Regions from separate parts of the Streptomyces sp. URMC 126 genome, predicted to be linked through region 1. Evidence: riboswitches for the same ligand, from Rfam matches in the RefSeq annotation. Region 1 holds a riboswitch; each other region holds the start of a gene.
What was found. A riboswitch is a leader RNA that binds a small molecule or an ion and turns the genes downstream of it on or off. The one in region 1 is predicted to bind cobalamin.
Positions count from the first base shown of each region.

Region 2: another riboswitch for cobalamin. It lies ahead of ACSNOK_RS28910 (HoxN/HupN/NixA family nickel/cobalt transporter); the one in region 1 lies ahead of ACSNOK_RS08465 (ribonucleoside-diphosphate reductase subunit alpha).
Region 3: another riboswitch for cobalamin. It lies ahead of ACSNOK_RS24115 (FecCD family ABC transporter permease); the one in region 1 lies ahead of ACSNOK_RS08465 (ribonucleoside-diphosphate reductase subunit alpha).

Region 1 covers NZ_JBPQTX010000045.1:19,021-25,603, forward strand. The annotation lists gene ACSNOK_RS08430 (radical SAM protein) at 1-329, shown strand, start outside; gene ACSNOK_RS08435 (VOC family protein) at 369-743, opposite strand; gene ACSNOK_RS08440 (HAD family hydrolase) at 822-1,475, opposite strand; gene ACSNOK_RS08445 (DUF3311 domain-containing protein) at 1,715-1,990, shown strand; gene mctP (monocarboxylate uptake permease MctP) at 1,987-3,612, shown strand; gene ACSNOK_RS08455 (hypothetical protein) at 3,746-3,937, opposite strand; gene ACSNOK_RS08460 (hypothetical protein) at 3,934-4,257, opposite strand; adenosylcobalamin-variant (AdoCbl-variant) riboswitch at 4,495-4,595, shown strand; gene ACSNOK_RS08465 (ribonucleoside-diphosphate reductase subunit alpha) at 4,768-6,583, shown strand, end outside.
Region 2 covers NZ_JBPQTX010000353.1:389-6,611, reverse strand. The annotation lists gene ACSNOK_RS28915 (APC family permease) at 1-1,338, opposite strand, end outside; cobalamin riboswitch at 1,647-1,873, shown strand; gene ACSNOK_RS28910 (HoxN/HupN/NixA family nickel/cobalt transporter) at 1,907-3,025, shown strand; gene ACSNOK_RS28905 (class I SAM-dependent methyltransferase) at 3,147-3,965, shown strand; gene ACSNOK_RS28900 (alpha/beta hydrolase family protein) at 4,043-5,311, opposite strand; gene ACSNOK_RS28895 (ArsR/SmtB family transcription factor) at 5,446-6,223, shown strand, end outside.
Region 3 covers NZ_JBPQTX010000232.1:556-7,138, reverse strand. The annotation lists gene ACSNOK_RS24120 (ABC transporter ATP-binding protein) at 1-612, opposite strand, end outside; gene ACSNOK_RS24115 (FecCD family ABC transporter permease) at 612-1,694, opposite strand; cobalamin riboswitch at 1,794-1,932, opposite strand; gene ACSNOK_RS24110 (FABP family protein) at 1,926-2,531, opposite strand; gene ACSNOK_RS24105 (DsrE family protein) at 2,809-3,174, shown strand; gene ACSNOK_RS24100 (DUF3099 domain-containing protein) at 3,229-3,507, opposite strand; gene ACSNOK_RS24095 (DUF1416 domain-containing protein) at 3,708-3,995, opposite strand; gene ACSNOK_RS24090 (sulfurtransferase) at 4,034-4,876, opposite strand; gene ACSNOK_RS24085 (LmeA family phospholipid-binding protein) at 5,335-6,039, opposite strand; partial or broken gene ACSNOK_RS24080 (hypothetical protein) at 6,212-6,583, opposite strand, start outside.

The DNA of each region.
Region 1 (6,583 bases):
GGGCCCGCTTCGGCCGCTGCCACTACAGCCGCTTCACGGCCGCCGTCGACTCCGGCGGACGGCTCCACCCCTGCCTCCAGGTGAGCCCCGACCCCCGCTACCGCCTCGGTGACGTCGTCACGGACGGCTGGCCCGGCGTCCTGGACGGCGCGGCCCACGCCGCCTGGGAGGCCACGGACCCCCTGTCCACCGCGCTGTGCGGGTCCTGCCACTACCGGCCGCAGAACGAGCTGCTGGAGCTGCTCCTCAGCGGGCGCGTCTCCCTGGACGACGCGCTGCGGGCGTACGCGGCCGAGGTGCCGTCCACGCTGCACGCCGACTTCCTCTGACCGAAGCGGGACCGGCACGGCACGGGGACTCGCCGCCGGTCAGCCGTGACTCATGTCGATCACGCAGAAGCGATTCCCCTCCGTGTCCGCGAGGACGACGAAGTCCGGGTCCTCCGGATAGCGGTCCCAGTCGACCCGTTCGGCCCCGAGCCCCAGCAACCGCTCGATCTCCGCCGCCTGTTCGGCTGCGTCGTTCGCGTACAGGTCGAGATGGACGCGCGGGTGCCGGTCGGCCGGCGTGTCGCTGGGCATCAGCGACAGCCGGGGGCCGGCACCCCCGGCGGCCGGTACCAGGACGGTGAAGGACGCGTCGACGGCACCGTCGCGCGGCACGTACCCGAGGGCCCGCGTCCAGAACCCGGCGGCCCGCTCCATGTCGTCGACGCCCAGAACCAGCGTTCCGATGCTCAGCATTGCGCGATCATCGCAGACACCACGAACGCTCACAAGCACCGTGCGTCACAACCGCGTTGCCGTCGCCGGAGCGCCCGCTCACCCCGCGGCGAGCAGCGCCGGCAGCTCCCGCATGGCGTCGAAGACGACCGTGCCCGGCCCCTCCAGCCAGGCGGCGGGCGTCAGTCCGCCGGCGTAACCGAAGGACCGCATGCCCGCCGCGCGAGCGGCCCGGACTCCGTACCGGCTGTCCTCGACCACGGCGCACCGGCTCGGGTCGGCGCCCAGGGCTCGGGCGGCGTACAGGAAGAGGTCGGGGGCGGGCTTGCCACGTGCCACGTCCTCGGCGCTGAAGACGCGCCCGTCGAAGTGGTTGTGGAGCCCGACGGTCCGCAGATTCCTGCGGATTCCGGCGTGGCCGCCGTTGGACGCGAGGCAGAAGGGGACGTCCAGTTCCTCCAGCACTTCGGCGACGCCCTCCACGGCCGTCAACTCGGCGGCCAACGCGTCCACGTACCGCTGCTCGTACGGCTTCCACCAGTCCTCGGGCAAGGGCCGGCCCAGACGTTCCCCGACCGCCGCCCGAACCACCTCCGGCGGGGACCCCACGAACGTCTCTATGATCTCCGCCTCGGTGAAAGGCGCGCCGAGTTCGGCCAGATACTCGGCCTCGACCCGGACGCAGATCCGTTCACTGTCCACCAGCACGCCGTCGCAGTCGAAGATGACGAGGTCGAAAGGTTTCTCGCGCATGCCCGTCAGCCTATGCGCGGCCGGACGCGGCATCAGGGGCGATCACCGACGGGCGCCCACCCTCTGCCACCTCACCCGCCAAGGAACTTGATGTTGCCATACCGATATCCGGACAGGGGGTGACGACCGGAGGCTCCCTCCCCTAGATTTCGTGCGCATTACGCGAATGATCGCGCCGCGAGGAATCGCTCAGCGAGCGTCGCGCCATGCCGCCGACCGCACGGGGACGGAGCCGTCGCATGTCCGAACCACCCGCTTCCGCACCACCCGCCGACGGCCGCCGCAAGCCGGTCGTGACCCTCCCGATGGCCGTCGCCGGCGTCTGCCTCGCCCTGCCGTTCGGCGCGATGCTCTGGGTCGACTCCTACGCCCGGCTGAAGCCCGCGTTCATCGGCATACCGTTCTTCTACTGGTACCAGATGCTCTGGGTGATCGTCTCCACCGCGCTGACGACCGTCGCCTACGTGCTCGTGCGCCGGCAGGAGCGGGACCGGAAGCGGGGTGGGCGGCCGTGAAGGACGGCGTCAACGGTGTCGCGCTCACCGTCTTCATCATCTTCTTCCTGGCCGTCACGGTCATGGGCTTCTACGCGGCGCGGTGGCGGCGGGCGGAGCAAGCCGACAACCTGGACGAATGGGGGCTCGGCGGGCGCTCGTTCGGCACCTGGATCACCTGGTTCCTGCTCGGCGGCGACCTGTACACGGCGTACACCTTCGTCGCCGTGCCGGCGGCCGTCTACGCCGGCGGCGCGGCCGGGTTCTTCGCCGTGCCGTACACGATCCTCTGCTACCCGCTCGTCTTCACCTTCCTCCCGCGCCTGTGGTCGGTGTCGCACAAGCACGGTTACGTCACCTCGTCCGACTTCGTCCGGGGCCGCTTCGGCTCCCGGGGCCTGTCGCTGGCGCTCGCCCTCACCGGCCTCCTCGCCACGATGCCGTACATCGCGCTCCAACTCGTCGGCATCCAGGCGGTTCTGGACGTGATGGGGGTCGGCGGCGGGTCGAACTGGTTTATGAAGGACCTGCCGCTGCTCATCGCCTTCGGTGTGCTCGCCGCCTACACCTACTCCTCCGGGCTGCGGGCCCCGGCCCTGATCGCGTTCGTCAAGGACGCGCTCATCTACATCGTCATCGCGGTCGCCATCATCTACATTCCCATCAAACTGGGCGGCTTCGACGACATCTTCGCCAAGGCGGGCGAGGCGTTCTCCGTCAAGAACCCGGACACGGGCAAGCCGCGCGGCGCCCTGGCGACCGGGCCGGACGCGCAGTGGGCGTACGCGACGCTCGCCCTCGGCTCGGCGATGGCCCTCTTCCTCTACCCGCACTCCGTGACGGCCGTGCTCTCCAGCAAGAACCGCAACGTCATCCGCCGCAACACCACGATCCTGCCGCTGTACTCGCTGATGCTGGGCCTGCTGGCCATGCTCGGTTTCATGGCGGTGGCGGCCGGGGTCAAGGTGAAGAACGGCCAGCTGGCCATCCCGCAGCTCTTCGAGGACATGTTCCCCGACTGGTTCGCCGGCGTCGCCTTCGCGGCGATCGGCATCGGCGCCCTGGTCCCGGCGGCCATCATGTCCATCGCCGCCGCCAACCTCTTCACCCGCAACATCTACAAGGACTTCCTGCGGCCGGACGCCTCGCCCGCGCACGAGGCGAAGGTCTCCAAGCTGGCCTCGCTGCTGGTGAAGGTGGGCGCGCTCGTCTTCGTCCTCACCATGGACAAGACGGTCGCCATCAACTTCCAGCTGCTGGGCGGCATCTGGATCCTCCAGACCGTCCCCGCCCTGGTCGGCGGCCTGTTCACCCGCTGGTTCCACCGCTGGGCGCTGCTGGCGGGCTGGGCGGTGGGCATGATCTACGGCACCTGGCGCGCGTACGACACCCCGAGTGCCACGCAGGATCACTTCGGCAACACCAACGTCATCCCTCTGATCGGGGAGAAGGGGTACATCGGGCTCACGGCCTTCGCGCTGAACGTCCTGGTCGCCGTCGTCCTCACCCTCGTCTTCCGGGCCACCAAGGTGCCGGACGGCGTGGACGCGACGCGCCCCTCCGACTACACGGCGGACGCGGGCGACCCGGGCGTCCAGGTGGAGCTGCCCCCGGCGACGGCGGGAGCGCCGGGCGGGCACTGACGCCCAGGGCGGTTACGGCCGTCCCCCGGCGCGGCCCGCCTCCCTGCCGCCGGCCAGGTGGCCGAGGTCGCGGGAGTCCGCGTCGTGGTGACGGCCGCCGGCGGCCAGGGCGGCACGGGCCGGGCATGGGGCGTCACCACGGCAGGTTGGAGCGGACGCAGGAGAGGAAGACCAGCGTGGGAACGAGGGCCACAGCCGCGAGCAACAGGGTCCGGAAGGCGAAGCCGACCGTGAGGGGCCGACTGGCTCGCCTGGGGTCCTCGGGGTCGTAGACGAGCTCGACGCGCCCCTCGTACGCCGCCGGGGAGGACCCCCAAGCGGTCACCACGGAGGTGACGCCGCGCCCCGCCCCCGACGAGGCTGGTGACCACCCCGCGCGAGGAACGCCTCCGCGGATCGACGGTTGGGCGCCCGCAGCACCACGGCCCGGCCGAGGCCGTGGTCGTGCCGGCCCGGGTCCCCGTGGATGCCGACCCGCACCGCGCCGTCCGGGGTCCATGCCGCGGAGTCCAGCGCCCGGAGGGGCAGCGTCCATACCGTCCGGTCCCGGCCGACACGCAGGCGCGCCCCGTCGAAGGAGGCCGTGGTTCCGCCGCGCGTCAGGACGACTTCGGGCCCGACTGTGATCGATCTCCCGTTCGACATGAGCGGATCGTACGGACGTTCTGCCGCCCGGCGGGCCCGATCCCTGGAACAGGTCCGCCTACGCTTTCGTGAAGCCCGAGCGCCCCGCCCTTCTCCCGCCCGGCGAGTGGCGATCGCTTCCGTGAACGGCGGCTCGGCCCCCTTCCCGTTAGCACATTCCGCGACCGCCTCATGACGGGACGACACAACATGTGGGGGCACGCGCGACCGTCGGCACTAGATGTATGCTCGTGCTCGCTGTCGCCGCAGGGGAATCCGGTGGAAATCCGGAACTGTCCCGCAACGGTGTACGTACGGGCCCAATCCACCCGTTCCGCAGTCCGAGGACCTGCCGGCAGCACGCCATCACCGGGCCCGCCCGGTACGGCGTCTGAACACGTCCGGGCCTCGCGGGTTGGGCCGGTGGACGCCCGCGCGCACGCCTCGTACGGCCTCCGTACGCCGCCGCCTGCGCGTGCGCGCCCCCCTGCCCTCCCGCCGGGCCCCCAGCCGAGCGAGGGAGAGCCACACGTGACGATCGCGCCCGCGGAACCAGCTTCAGGTCCGGTTTCAGCGCCCGAGGCGGACACGGTAGCGACCGGCGGCCCCGGGACCGCGCTCCTGCGCACCCTGACGGAGCTCACCGCCGATCTGCCCGCCACCGACCCCGGCAAGGTCGCCGCCGCCGCGCTGCGCGGCCGGCACCCCGGGTCGGACGAGGCCGAACTGCGCTCGCTGGCCACCGAGGCCGCGGCCGGGCTGATCTCCGAGGAGCCCGAGTACTCGCGGCTCGCCGCGCGGCTCCTCACGCTCGCCATCGCCGAGGAGGCGGCCGGGCAGGGCGCGGTCTCCTTCTCCGCGTCCGTCGCCACCGGCCACCGCGAGGGCCTGATCGCCGACGAGACCGCCGCGTTCGTCCGCACCCACGCCGAGCGCCTCGACGCCCTCGTCGACGCCGCGCTCGCCGACGGCGCCGACGACCGCTTCGGCTACTTCGGCCTGCGCACCCTGCACAGCCGCTACCTGCTGCGCCACCCGATCACCCGGAACGTGATCGAGACCCCGCAGCACTTCCTGCTGCGCGTGGCCTGCGGTCTGGCCGAGGACCACTCGGTCCGCGCCCTGGAGGACGTGGCCGAGCTCTACCGCCTCACCAGCACGCTCTCGTACCTCCCGTCCTCCCCCACGCTCTTCAACTCCGGCACGCGCCACCCGCAGATGTCGTCCTGCTACCTGCTGGACTCGCCGCTGGACGAGCTGGACTCGATCTACGACCGCTACCACCAGGTCGCGCGGCTGTCGAAGCACGCGGGCGGCATCGGTCTGTCCTACAGCCGCATCCGCTCGCGCGGTTCGCTGATCCGCGGCACCAACGGCCACTCCAACGGCATCGTGCCGTTCCTGCGGACGCTCGACGCCTCCGTCGCCGCCGTCAACCAGGGCGGCCGGCGCAAGGGCGCGGCCTGCGTCTACCTGGAGACCTGGCACGCGGACATCGAGGAGTTCCTGGAGCTCCGCGACAACACCGGCGAAGAGGCCCGCCGCACCCACAACCTGAACATCGCGCACTGGATCCCGGACGAGTTCATGCGCCGCGTCGAGGCCGACGCCGACTGGTCGCTGTTCTCCCCGGCCGACACCCCGGACCTGGTCGACCTGTACGGCGACGAGTTCGACGCCGCGTACCGCCGGTACGAGGCCGAGGGCAAGGCCGTCAAGACCATCCCGGCGCGGGTGCTCTACGCCCGGATGATGCGCACCCTGGCGCAGACCGGCAACGGCTGGATGACGTTCAAGGACGCCGCCAACCGCACCGCCAACCAGACCGCCGAGCCCGGCCAGGTCGTCCACTCCTCCAACCTCTGCACGGAGATCCTGGAGGTCACGAACGACGGCGAGACCGCGGTCTGCAACCTCGGCTCCGTCAACCTCGCCGCCCACCTCGGCGCGGACGGCGAGATGGACTGGGAGAAGCTCGACCGCACGGTCCGCACGGCCGTCACCTTCCTCGACCGCGTCGTGGACATCAACTTCTACCCGACCGAGCAGGCGGGGAACTCCAACTCCCGCTGGCGGCCGGTCGGTCTGGGCCTGATGGGCCTCCAGGACGTCTTCTTCCGGCTGCGGCTGCCCTTCGACTCCCCCGAGGCGAAGGCGCTGTCCACCCGGATCTCCGAGCGGATCATGCTCGCGGCGTACGAGGCGTCCGCCGACCTCGCCGAGCGGCACGGCCCGCACCCGGCCTGGTCCGCGACCCGCACCGCGCGCGGCGTGCTGCACCCGGACCACTACCCGAACACCGAGCCGACCTGGGCCGAGCGCTGGGACGCGCTGCGCGCCCGGATCG
Region 2 (6,223 bases), on a different contig from region 1:
GAACCAGGCGAGCGACCACTCGATGGGGTGCCGGCCGGGGGAATTGCGGTCCGCGTAACCGTAGATGACGAGCCAGCCGACCAGCGCCACCAGGCTCGGCAGCGGGTAGAGCCACATCCGGTACGGGCGCGGCAGCGTCGGCTGGCGGCGGCGCAGCACGGTGACGGCCGCGATCTGCCCCAGCGCCTGGACGAGCACCATCACCGTGGTCAGCAGCTGGATCAGGGTGGCCAGGTCGGTGTGACGGCCGATCAGGAAGCCGACGCAGCCGATCGCCCCCATGCTCAGCAGGCCGAGGACGGGGAAGCGGTGGCGCGGGTGCAGGGTGCCGAAGGCGCGGAAGAACACCTTCTCCCGCGCCGCGTTGTAGGGGATGCGGGAGGCGCCCAGGAGGCCGGTGAAGACCGATGCCACGGCGGTGATCAGCACCAGCACCGTGACGGCGTCGGCGGCCCCCCGCCCCCAGGTGCGTTCCAGCACGGCGGAGGCCACGGACGACGAGGCGACGTTGTCCGCGTCGAGCATGTCCCGCCAGTCCACGACGCCCAGGGTGCCGATCTGGAGCAGCAGATAGATGCCCATGATGCCGAGGATGGAGAAGATGATGGAGCGCGGAATGGTGCGCCCCGGGTCCTTGATCTCGGCGCCCATGTAGGCGGTCGTCCAGTAACCGCCGTAGTCGTAGATGCCGATGGTCAGCCCCGCCGCGAAGCCGATCCAGAAGTGATGGCTCGTCAGCTCGAAGGCGTGGGACGGGTAGGTGAACGCCCGGTCCGCGCTGAAGTGGGTGAACGCGGCGGTGATCACCAGCACCACCGCCGCGATCATCACGCACCAGAGGACCGCCGTGATCCGGGCCATGTTCTCCACCCGACCCCACAGCAGCGCCACGACCACCACGATGAGCGCCAGCCCGGTCAGGTCGCCCTGCGTCGGGGTCATGCCCGGCCACAGGTAGCCCAGGTACTGGACGAAGCCCATCACGCCGCTCGCCATGGCCAGCGGCACGTAGAGCATGGCCGTCCAGACGAACAGGAACGGCATCAGCCGGCCCGTCCGGTACTGGAACGCCTGCCGCAGGTAGACGTAACTGCCGCCCGCCCCCGGCAGGGACGCGCCCAGCTCGGCCCAGACCAGACCGTCCGCGAGGGCGAGCAGCGCCCCCGCCAGGAAGCCGATGACGGCCTGCGGGCCGCCGAAGGCCGCGACCATGAGCGGAATCGTGACGAACGGGCCGATCCCGCACATCTGGCTCATGTTGATGGCGGTGGCCTGGAACGGCCCGACGCGGCGGACGAATCCGTCCCGGCCGTCCGGTGCGTCGGCTTTCACTCCCATGGCGACCGCCCTTCCCGTTGGCGCGTTACCCGCACTCGTAGCACCGGCCCGCCCGGCGCGTCCATCACCCCGCACGAGGCCGGCACGGACCGTGACACGGGCATCGCCCGAACAGCGCACGGGAGTTGGGGACCATGAGCCGGACGGGGTGATGGGTGACTCTGGCCGGGCGCTCCGCACCGCGTCAAGACCCGGGGCGCACGCGGCCGGAGCGCACGGTGGAACGGAAGCCGGTAGCGCGACCGGAGCGCCCCCTGAGGCAGGACATGACAATCGCCACTCTCGGTGTATCCGCACTGGCAGGGGCGTTACAGTGACCCGGCCGTGGTGTTCGGGAAGACCGGTGCAGGACCCTCCCCCCGGGAGGAGTCCGATTCCGGAGCGGCCCTCGCCACTGTGATCGGGGAGTGACCGTCCCGTTCCACGCGGCCCGCCGGGCGCGTGGAGCCACTGGCCGCAGCCGGCTGCCGGGAAGGCGGGGGCGGGCGCGAACGAACCCGTCAGCCAGGAGACCGGCCACGGCATCTCAGTGAACCGATCCACGAGGTGCTGGAGCGTGAACCCCAAGATGACCCTGCCCACCGACGCGCCCGCCGGGCCGTCCGCCGCCTTCCGCTGGCGCCGCCAGGACACGGTGCGGACCGCCGGCCTGCTCGCCGTCATAGCCGCCCTGCACGTCGTCGCCTTCGGCGTGCTCTTCCTGCTGGTCGTCCCGAGCCACTACGAAGTGGGCTCCAAGGTCTACGGCGTCGGCCTCGGCGTCACCGCCTACACCCTCGGCATGCGGCACGCCTTCGACGCCGACCACATCGCCGCCATCGACAACACCACCCGCAAGCTGATGGCCGACGGCAAGCGCCCGGTCTCCGTCGGCTTCTGGTTCGCCCTCGGCCACTCCAGCGTCGTCATCGCCATGGCCGCCCTGGTCGCCGGCGGCACGCATATGGCGAGCACGCTGATGGACGAGGACTCGTCCGCCCACCAGACGCTCGGCATCGTCGGCACCACCGTCTCGGGCGGCTTCCTCTACCTCATCGCCGCCCTCAACCTCGTCGCCCTCGCGGGCATCCTGCGCATCTTCCGCTCGATGCGCGAGGGCCGCTACGACGAGGCCGAGCTGGAGCAGCACCTCGACTCGCGCGGCTTCATGAACCGGATCCTCGGCCGCTTCACCCGCTCGATCAGCCGCCCCGGCCAGATGTACCCGCTGGGCTTCCTCTTCGGCCTGGGCTTCGACACCGCCACCGAGGTCACCCTGATGGTCATGGCCGGCAGCGGCGCCGCCGCCGGACTGCCCTGGTACGCGATCCTCTGCCTGCCGCTGCTGTTCGCCGCCGGCATGAGCCTCTTCGACACCCTCGACGGCACGTTCATGAACTTCGCCTACCAGTGGGCGTTCTCCAACCCGGTGCGCAAGGTCTACTACAACCTCACCATCACCGGCCTGTCGATCGCCGTCGCCTTCCTCATCGGCACCATCGAACTGGTCGGCGTGCTGCACGAGAAGCTGGAGCTGGACGACGCGGTCACCGGCTGGATCGCCGGACTGAACCTCGACAACGTCGGCTTCGTCATCGTCGGCCTGTTCGTGGTGGTCTGGGCCGCCGCCCTCGCCTACTGGCGCTTCGCCAAGGTCGAGCAGCGCTGGGCGGCGCGCGGCGCGTCGGCCCCGGCGACGGAGGGCTGACCGGACCCCGACGGTCCGCGGACACCGCCCGTCCCCCCACGGCTTGGGCCGACACCGGGACGGGCGGCGCCCCGCGGGTCTACCGTGAAGGGGAGTGCATCCGCCTTCGGTCAGGAGCCCCATGGACCGCGAGAAGATCACCCTCACCGGTGTCCCGGAGACCCTCCTCGCCACCCTCCACGCCCGCGCCCTCGACAGCCGCTCCCGACGCTCCCTCCTGCGCGACCGCACGGCCCTCCAGACCGTCCGACGCCTCGACTACGACTTCGGCAGGACCGGCATGACGTCCGTGAACGTGGCGGGCGTCGCCCTGCGCGCCCGCTGCCTGGACGACTGGACGGCCGCCTACCTGGCCCGTCGCCCCCGCGCCACCGTCCTCCACCTGGCCTGCGGGCTCGACACCCGGGCGCACCGCCTCGCCCGGTTCCCGGAGACCCGGTGGATCGACGTCGACCTCCCCGAGGTCGTCGCCCTCCGGAACCGTGTCCTCCCGTCGCCCGGCGGCGACTACCGCACCCTCGCGACCTCCGTGACCGCCGGCGGCTGGCTGGAGGAACTGCCCGCCGACCGGCCCGTGGTGGCCGTCTTCGAAGGACTCGCCCCGTACCTGCGGCCGGCCGAGGGGGAGCAGCTGATCCGGCGGATCGCCGGCCATTTCCCGCGCGGACAGATCCTGTTCGACTGCCTCAGCGGCCTGGGCGTCCGTCTGCAACGGCTGGTGCCCCTCTTCCGCAGGACCGGCGCGACGGTGCGCTGGGGCATCGACGACCTCCACGCGCTGGAACGCCTGCACCCGGGGCTGACCTGTCTCGACGTCGTCCGCGGCTGCGACCTGCCCGACGTCCGCCACATCGGGCCGCTGGCCCGCGCGGAGGCGGGTCTGACGAGCCGCGTGCCCGGGTTGCGGGACGTGTTCCGGCTGGCGCGGTTCGAGTTCTGAGGGGGAACGCCCCTGGCCCTCTCCCGGAGGGGGCACCCCCGTTCCGCCGTGTTCCGACGGCGCGCGGCGGCGCGGTCTCAGGGGGTGCCGGGGCGCGGCCCCGGCGAGAAACGGTGAAACGGGGGTGCCCCCTCCGGGAGAGGGGCCGGGGCGAGCCCGCCGGCCCGGTGGAAGAACGAACGCACCAGCCCCCGCACCACGGGAACCGACCACCCCGCCCCACCCGGCCCGACGAGCGCGTCACGATCCCGAGCCGACATCAACCCCTCCGCCTGGAACCGCGGCGCCAACGCCGCGTAATCCGTGAACACCCAGTGCCCCGCACGGGACAGCCGACGACGCACGACCCGCCCGCCGGAGCGTGCCGTCACGGCCGGCCACGACCGCTCGAACCGCTCGTTGTGGAACCCGTCCGTCCCGGCCAGCAGCAGCGGCCGGTCCACCCCCTCCCGCGCCACCGGGAACAGCTCCCCGGGACGGCCGTCGGCGCCCGGCGGGTGGTCGAGGTACCCCTCCAGGTTCGCCGCCGCGCGGATCCGCCGGTCCCGGCGCATCGCCTCGGTCACCGCCGTCCCGCCGAGAGAGTGCCCGTAGACGCCCACTTGCCCCGGGTCCAGGGCCGCGCCGAGCCCCGGGGGCAGCGACCGGCCGGTGGCCGGGTCCGCCAGCCGGTCCAGAACGAACCGGAGGTCCGCGATCCGGGTCTCGACCAGGACGGAGAAGAGGTCCGGCCCCGGCTCCCCGGTGAGGACCGTCGGCCGCACCCGCTCCCGTCCGGGCATCCCGACCGGGAACTCCACCTCGCCGGCGTCCCCCGGATGATCGACGGCGGCCACCACGTACCCGTGGCTCGCCAGATCCTCCGCGAGCCCGGTGCCCATGGTGCGCGGGTCGCCGCCGCCTGGGCTGTACAGCAACACCGGCCGGCGCCCGGCGAGCGCGGGCGCGTCGACGTACGCGTGGCCGCGCGTGGCCGCCCAGTCGACACCCGCCTCCGGCAGGCGGTGCACCCGGACGTCGATCTCCCGGAAGAGCACGACCGCGCCGGGCGTCATATGCCGCGCCCGGGGGAGGCCCCGGACCGGCCCGGCCGGGTAGAACACCGTGACCATCACCTCCCGGACCGGGACGGCCGGTGTCAGCGGGTCGGGCCGGGACCGGTCGACCAGGTACAGCACGGTCGCCCCGACCCGGTGCGGACCGGTCGGAGCCGGCAGCACCGGGACGAGCGGCCGGCCCCCGGCGGCCCGCGCCGGTGCGGCCGCGCCCACGGCGAGCAGCAGACCCGCCGACGTGGCGGAGGCGATGACGGACCGTCTGCCCACGGCCCGGCTCGTATACGGCATGATGCGTTCCCTTCGTCGAACGGCCCCCGCGTGTACGGATGAGGGGCACGGCAGGCATGCTCGCCGTCGACGGGCGGTCCGGACGAACGTTCAGGCCGAGACCGAAAGGCTGGCGTGGGGGGAGGGGGAACGCGGTGCTCCGCGTCCACTTGACGGCGGACGACCTCGCCCGGGTGCGGTTCGCGCCCCGGCCGGCGCCGCTCCAGGAGCTCAACGCGGCCCTGAGCATGCTCGTCCACCCCCGCGACGCGCTGCTGTTCGGCCGGTGGCGGAACCGGCTGCTCCGCGCCCTGCCGCCCGCGGCGGAACCGCTCGCGGACCTCGTCCCCCTCGGGGTGGCGCCCCGCTTCCTCGACGTCTTCCACGACACCCTCGCGGACGGGCTGGACGCCGTCCGGGCCGCCCCAAGTCTCGTCCGCCCGGAGCTGGAACGCGTCCACGGCGGACGGCCGCCGGCCCCCTGGGTCCACCGGCTGCACGAGGACGACCCCGCCGCCTGGCGGCTTCTGCGCCGAGCCCAGCGGGCGGCGTTCGACACCGTCCTCGCCCCGGTCTGGCCCCTGGTCCAGGACCTGCACCGGGCCGAGTTCACCCGCCACGCGGTCACCGCCGCCGAACACGGCACCGGCGCGGCGCTCGCGGCCCTCGTCCCCGGCGGCCGGCTGCGCGGCACGGTCTGGGAGCTGCCGGCTTCCACCGACCGGGACCTCCGCCCGGCCGGGCGCGGTCTGCTGCTCCTGCCCACCTTCCACTGGACGGGCCACCCGCTCGTCGCCGACCTCCCCCACGGCCCGCTCGGCATCACCTACCCGGCCGGTCCCGGCCTGCCCCTCGACCCGGCCGGGGCCGAGGGCCCGGCCGAGCCGCTCTCCGCCGTGCTGGGCCGGACCCGCCTGGACGTCCTGCTCCTGC
Region 3 (6,583 bases), on a different contig from region 1:
GACGTCGCAGTGGGTCGCGGCGAGGTTGAGGTCGTGCAGCGCGGCGAGCACGGTGAGACCGGACTCCCGTACCAGGGCGAGGACTTCGAGCTGCTGGCTGATGTCCAGGTGGTTGGTCGGCTCGTCCAGGACGAGCACCCTCGGCTGCTGGGCCAGGGCGCGCGCGATCAGCACGCGCTGCTTCTCGCCGCCGGAGAGGGTCAGGAAGCCGCGTTCCGCGAGGTGCCCGGCGCCGACCCGCTCCAGGGCCGCCGCGCAGACGTCGGTGTCCTCGCGGGAGGTGCGGCCGGCCGCCCGCTGGTGCGGCATACGGCCCATCGCGACGACTTCGGCGACCGTGAAGTCGAACTCGCCGCCCGACTCCTGCGGCAGCGCCGCCAGCCGCCGGGCGCCCTCGCGGGCGGTGAGCCCGTGCAGGTCGTCGCCGTCCAGCAGCACCCGGCCGTACGTCGGCCGCAGCGCCCGGTACACGCACCGCAGCAGCGTCGACTTCCCGCTGCCGTTGGGGCCGACGACGCCGACGAACTGGCCGCTCTCGGCCCGCAGTTCCACGTCCCGGACCAGCCGGGCGCCGGCCACCTCGACCGACAGGTCCTCGATGTCGACCCGCATCAGGCCCCTCCGAAGGTGTAGCCGCGCCGGCGCATCAGCAGGATGAAGCAGGGCACGCCGATCAGCGCGGTGATCACGCCGACGGGCAGTTCGACGGGCGCGAGCAGCAGCCGCGAGACGACGTCCACCCACACCAGCAGCACGGCGCCCAGCAGCGGCGCGACGGCGAGGACGCGGCGGTGGTCGGCGCCGACCAGCATCCGGGTGGCGTGCGGGACCATCAGCCCGACGAAGCCGATGGCGCCGCTGACGGCGACGACGGCACCGGTGACGGCCGCCACCACGACGAACAGCACCCGGCGCCGCCGCTCGGGGTCGACGCCGAGCGCGGACGACGTCTCGTCGCCCATGGCCAGGACGTTCAGGCCGCGCGCCGACCACAGCAGGTAGCCCAGGCCCAGCAGCACGGCACCGGCGGCGATCGGCACGGACTGCCAGCTCGCCCCGCCGAGGCTGCCGAGCAGCCACATCATCGCCGAGCGGGCGGCGTCGCCCCGGTCCGCGCTGAAGACCATCAGAGTGGTGATCGCGGAGAAGCCGTAGTACATCGCGGTCCCCACCAGCACCAGCCGCAGGGGGGTCAGCCCGTGCCCGGTACTGCGGGCCGCCGCGTAGACCAGGGCCATCGAGGCGAGCGCGGCGAGGAACGCCGCGCTGGACAGCGCCCATACGCCGAGCGAGCCGAGCACGCCGAAGAGGAGCACCGCGTTGGCGCCGACGGCGGCGCCGGAGGAGATGCCGAGCACGAACGGGTCGGCGAGGGCGTTGCGGACCAGCGCCTGGGTGGCCACGCCGACGGCGGCGAGACCGGCGCCGACCACGGCCGCCAGCAGGGCGCGCGGGAAGCGCAGCTCCCAGACGATGGTGTAGGCGGAGATCTCGTCCGCCCCGATCCGGCCGCCGGTCAGCCCGGCGCCCAGATAGCGCAGCACGCGCCCCCAGCCGATGCCGGAGGAGCCCAGGGCGACGCAGCAGAGGAGGGAGCCGAGGAGGGCCACGGTCAGCCCGGCGAGCAGGGGTGGCAGCGGGATCCGCCGTGCCGGTGCGGTGGTGCCGGGTGGGGCCTGGGCGGTGACGGCCAAGGGGACGCCTTCGGCTCGGGCCGTGGGCCCGGGCACGCGTGCCCGTAAGGAGCCCCGCCGCGCTGCGGGGGGCCTCCCCTCGCAGTCCACGGCGAGTTGTCAGGAGCTGACGCCGCCGCGGGTGATCGGGCTCGCGGAACGGGTGTTCCGCCTACCGTTGCGGGTCAGCGCCGGATTTCGACCGGACTTCCCCCGCGGGGCGCTTCGTGCGACTTGTACGACAGCCGGGGGTTACGGCTGCTCGGGGTTGTACGGGGTGCCGTCCGGGCGGAAGAAGGAGACGCCGTCCGGCAGGTCGTCCGGCAGGTTCCGCGCCCACTCCTCCAGAGCGGCCACGTCGGCGGTCTTCTTCAGCTGCGCGGACATGTACGGCCGCAGCGGCACCTCGGGGGTGGCCTTCTCGCCGACCCACATCAGGTCGCCCTTGACGTACCCGTAGAGGCGCTTGCCGCCCGAGTACGGGCCGGACGCGGCGGTCCGTGCGACCGCGTCCGTGACGATGTCGATCTGCGGCTTCTTGTCGGCGAGCTCGCCGTACCAGACCTCGACGACGCCCTGGTCGCGGATCATGACGACCTCGACCTTGCGGTCCTTGTCGATCCGCCAGTAGCCGCTCTCGGTCTCCAGCGGGCGGACCTTGTTCCCCTCGGCGTCGAGCACCCAGCTGTGCGAGACGTACTCCAGGAAGTCCCGGCCGTCGTGGGTGAAGGTGACTTCCTGCCCGAAGTTGCACTTCTCGGAGCCCGGGAAGTCGGCGACGCCCGCCCCCTCCCACTTGCCGAGGAGGAAGACGAGGGGCACGAGGTCCCGGTGGAGGTCGGAGGGAATCTCGATCATGGGATCAGCTCAGACGATCTGTAGGGGGCGAACAAGGAGGGGTCAGCGCTGGCCCTGGTACAGCTTCTTCCAGGTCAGCCCGGCGAACGCGAGAACGCCGACGGCGACCAGGACCAGCAGGGTGGTGAAGACTGCCTCAAGCACGAGCGCGCTCCTCGGTCGGAGTGAGGGGTTACGGACCTGCGACGAGTCTAGTCGGCCCGCTCCGGATCGGCGGTGTGAGGTGGGACGGGCCGCGGAGGGCCCCCGGTACGGGCGTCCGGCCTAGAGTGATCCCATGCGGAAGAAGCTCGTGATCAAGGTGACGGCGGGCGCGGACGCGCCCGAGCGGTGCTCGCAGGCGTTCACGGTGGCGGCCGTCGCCGTCGCGAGCGGCGTCGAGGTCTCGCTGTGGCTGACGGGGGAGTCGTCCTGGTTCGCCCTGCCGGGCCGGGCGGCGGAGTTCGAACTGCCGCACGCGGCGCCGCTGCCGGAGCTGATCGACGGCATCCGGGCGGGCGGCGGCATGATCACCGTCTGTACGCAGTGCGCGGCGCGGCGGGACATCGAGGAGAAGGACCTGATCGAGGGCGCGCGCATCGCGGGGGCCCAGGTCTTCGTCGGCGAGGCCATGGCGGACGGGGTGCAGGCGCTGGTCTACTGACCGCTCGCCTCAGCGGCCGCTCCAGGACCGATCTGGGGCCGCTCTGGGATCGCTCTACGGGCCGTCCCGCTGGTCGTCCCGCCCGCGCCGGTCGTCCAGCTCGTTCCACCAGCGGTCGGACTCGGGGTCGCCCGTCTCCTCGTCCCACCAGCGGTCGTCCGGACCCCGGCGGTTGGCCACGATGGCCGCCACCGGGGGGATCACCATCGCGAACAGGCACATGCCGATGGCGGCGGGCACGGACCACAGCCGGACGACGGCCCAGGCCAGGACGAACATCCCGACGCACGTGCCCATCATGGCGAAGTACAGGTGACGCCGCCGCGCGTACATGCTTCAACGGTACGGCGGGGCCCGGTCGCCGTACAGCGCGCCCGTGGCGCGCCGCGGAGGGCGCGCCGGAGGGCCGCACCCCGCCATCAGGGCGTCCAAACCCCGGGGTGCGGCCCTCCGGCCGGTCCGGCGCGCGAGGCGCCGTGCTCAGTGGGCGGCGTCCTTCAAGACGTGTGCCGCCTCATGCGGTGTACGCCGCCTTATACGGCGATCGCCACCTCCGCCAGCCCGCCCGGCTGGGCGACGACCGTACGGTCGGCGGTCGCGCCCGGGACGAGCGCGCGCACCGTCCAGGTGCCCTCGGCCGCGTAGAAGCGGAACTGCCCGGTCGCGGAGGTGGGGACCTCCGCGGTGAACTCGCCGCGGCTGTCCAGCAGGCGCACGTAACCGGCGACGGGCACCCCGTCACGGGTCACGGAACCCTGGATGGTGGTCTCGCCCTGCTTGGCCGTCGAGGCGTCGGGGCCGCCGGCCTTGGCTCCACACATGCTGCGTACCTTTCCTCGTTCGTGCTGTCGTCGGACGGTCAGTTGGCGCCGAGCTCGATCGGCACGCCGACGAGGGAGCCGTACTCGGTCCAGGAGCCGTCGTAGTTGCGGACGTTGGTCTGCCCGAGCAGCTCGTGCAGGACGAACCAGGTGTGCGCCGACCGCTCGCCGATCCGGCAGTACGCGATGGTGTCCTTCGTCAGGTCCACGCCCGCGCCCTCGTAGACGGCGCGGAGTTCGTCGTCCGACTTGAACGTGCCGTCGTCGTTGGCCGCCTTGGACCAGGGGATGTTGCGCGCCGACGGGACGTGGCCGGGCCGCTGCGACTGCTCCTGCGGGAGGTGGGCGGGGGCGAGCAGCTTGCCGCTGAACTCGTCGGGCGACCGGACGTCGACCAGGTTCAGGCTGCCGATCGCGGCCACCACGTCGTCCCGGAAGGCGCGGATCGAGGTGTCCTGCGGCTTGGCCTTGTACTCGGTGCGCGGGCGCCGCGGGACCTCGGCGACCAGGTCGCGCGAGTCCAGCTCCCACTTCTTGCGGCCGCCGTCGAGGAGGCGGACGTCCTCGTGGCCGTAGAGCTTGAAGTACCAGTAGGCGTAGGCGGCGAACCAGTTGTTGTTGCCGCCGTAGAGGACGACCGTGTCGTCGTTGGCGATGCCCTTCTCGGACAGCAGCTTCTCGAAACCCGCCTGGTCGACGAAGTCGCGGCGGACGGGGTCCTGGAGGTCCGTCCGCCAGTCGATCCGGATGGCGGACTTGATGTGGTTCTTGTCGTAGGCCGAGGTGTCCTCGTCGACCTCGACGATGACGGTCTTGGGGTCGCCTGCGTCGATGCGGGCCTGGACCCAGTCGGCGTCCACCAGGACGTCACTGCGGCTCATGCTGTTCTCCTCCGGGGCAGTTGCTGAGGTACGCCAAGGGCGCGCCGGGCGCCGGCGCATGGCGGTGATGCGGGAGGGGGGCCGGAGCTGCCGGCCGAGGAGGGGACGGAGCCCCTGTCAGGCACGGCGACACAGCATGGCGGCCACGCGGCACAGGTCGACTGCCCGCCGCTTGGTGAGATCCGCCTGTCGCCTCATGGTGCGATCGTAGGGAGGGCGGGGGAGGGGTGTCACCGACGTGTCGGTATATGAGACGAATAGTCTCACCATGTGGGCAGGCAAGTGCCGGACCAGCTGTTTTTCCGGCCCGTCCGGCGTTTGAGGACAAGCGCGCGGAGCGCGGTTTTCGGGGGGTCCGGGGGTTTGCCCCGGGAGTCGGCGAAGGCGGGCAGTCCCTAGGCGCCGCGACGGGCGGGCCGTACCTGCCGTACCGCCTTGGGGACGGTGCGGGGCGCGCCTCACCCCGCCAGCCGCACGCCCGTCCCCCCGAGCGTGATCTCCACGCCCTTCTCGTTCGTCTCGACCTTCTCCAGCTTGATGCCCCGGGGCAGCCCGGTGATCTCCCGCTCGAAGTCCGTCTTCTTGCGGATCAGCCCCTCCAGCCCCGGCAGATCCGACGGCACCTTCTCCGCGTGCACCCGCACCCGCGTGTCGCCGACCAGGCTCACCGTCGAGACCACGCTCCGCTTCACCACGCCCATCGGCAGCGGGATGCTTCCGGTCACCTTCACCCGGCTGGTGCCGGACGCGTCCTTGCCGCCGTAGCCGACGGTGATCCCCTGACCGGCGATGCGGCTCAGGTCCTCGTACGAGATGTGGGCGGTGCCGGAGGCCCGGTCGGCGACGGCGGAGCTGAAACTGCTGTCAATGCGCACGCCGTGCAGGGTCGCGTCGAAGTCGCTCACCCGGATCGACTTGTCGCCCGTGCCGGCCGTCACGCCGCCGTCGAGCGAGACCTCGACCTCGTCCAGCTTGGAGTCCGCGACCTGGGTCAGGAACGGGAAGCCCTTGATGGAGACGTCGGGCTTGCCCGACATGTTCTGGCTGCTCCGTATCTTGTCCGCCGCCTCGTCCTCCACGTACCAGACCGCCACACGGTCGGCGGCGACGAAGAGGCCGCCCAGGATCACGACGACGATCAGCAGGGTGCGTATGGCGCGCATCGGGTGACGTTCTCCCAGGGTCGGTTCGGGCCTTGCCGTTCCGGCGAGCCTACCCAGCCGGTCGCCGGGGTCACGTGGTCCCGACGACCATGAAGACGGCGAAGGGCCGCCCCCGGTTTCCCGGGGACGGCCCACGTGACGGGGCACACGGCCCGCCTGTCGCCGTACGGCGTCAGAAGAGCGCCCGCCCCACCACGTAGACCGCCGGGGCGGCGAGCGCCAGCGGCAGCGCGACGCCCGCGGTCATGTGCACGAAGCGCGACGGGTAGTCGTAGCTCGCCACCCGCAGGCCGACCAGCGCGCAGACGCCCGCGGCCAGACCCAGCAGGGCCGCCGAACCTCCGGTGTGGGTCAGCTGGCCGCCGAGGACGCCCGCCCCCGCCGCCGCGAGCAGCGCGACGACCGGGGAGGCCACCGACGGCAGCGGCAGTGCCCGGGCCAGGACCGTCACGGCCACCGCGATGCCGCCGACCACCACCGCGTCCCGGTCGGCGGCCAGATGGCCCGCCGCGAGGACCGCGAGGACCGTCGAACCGCCGGCCGT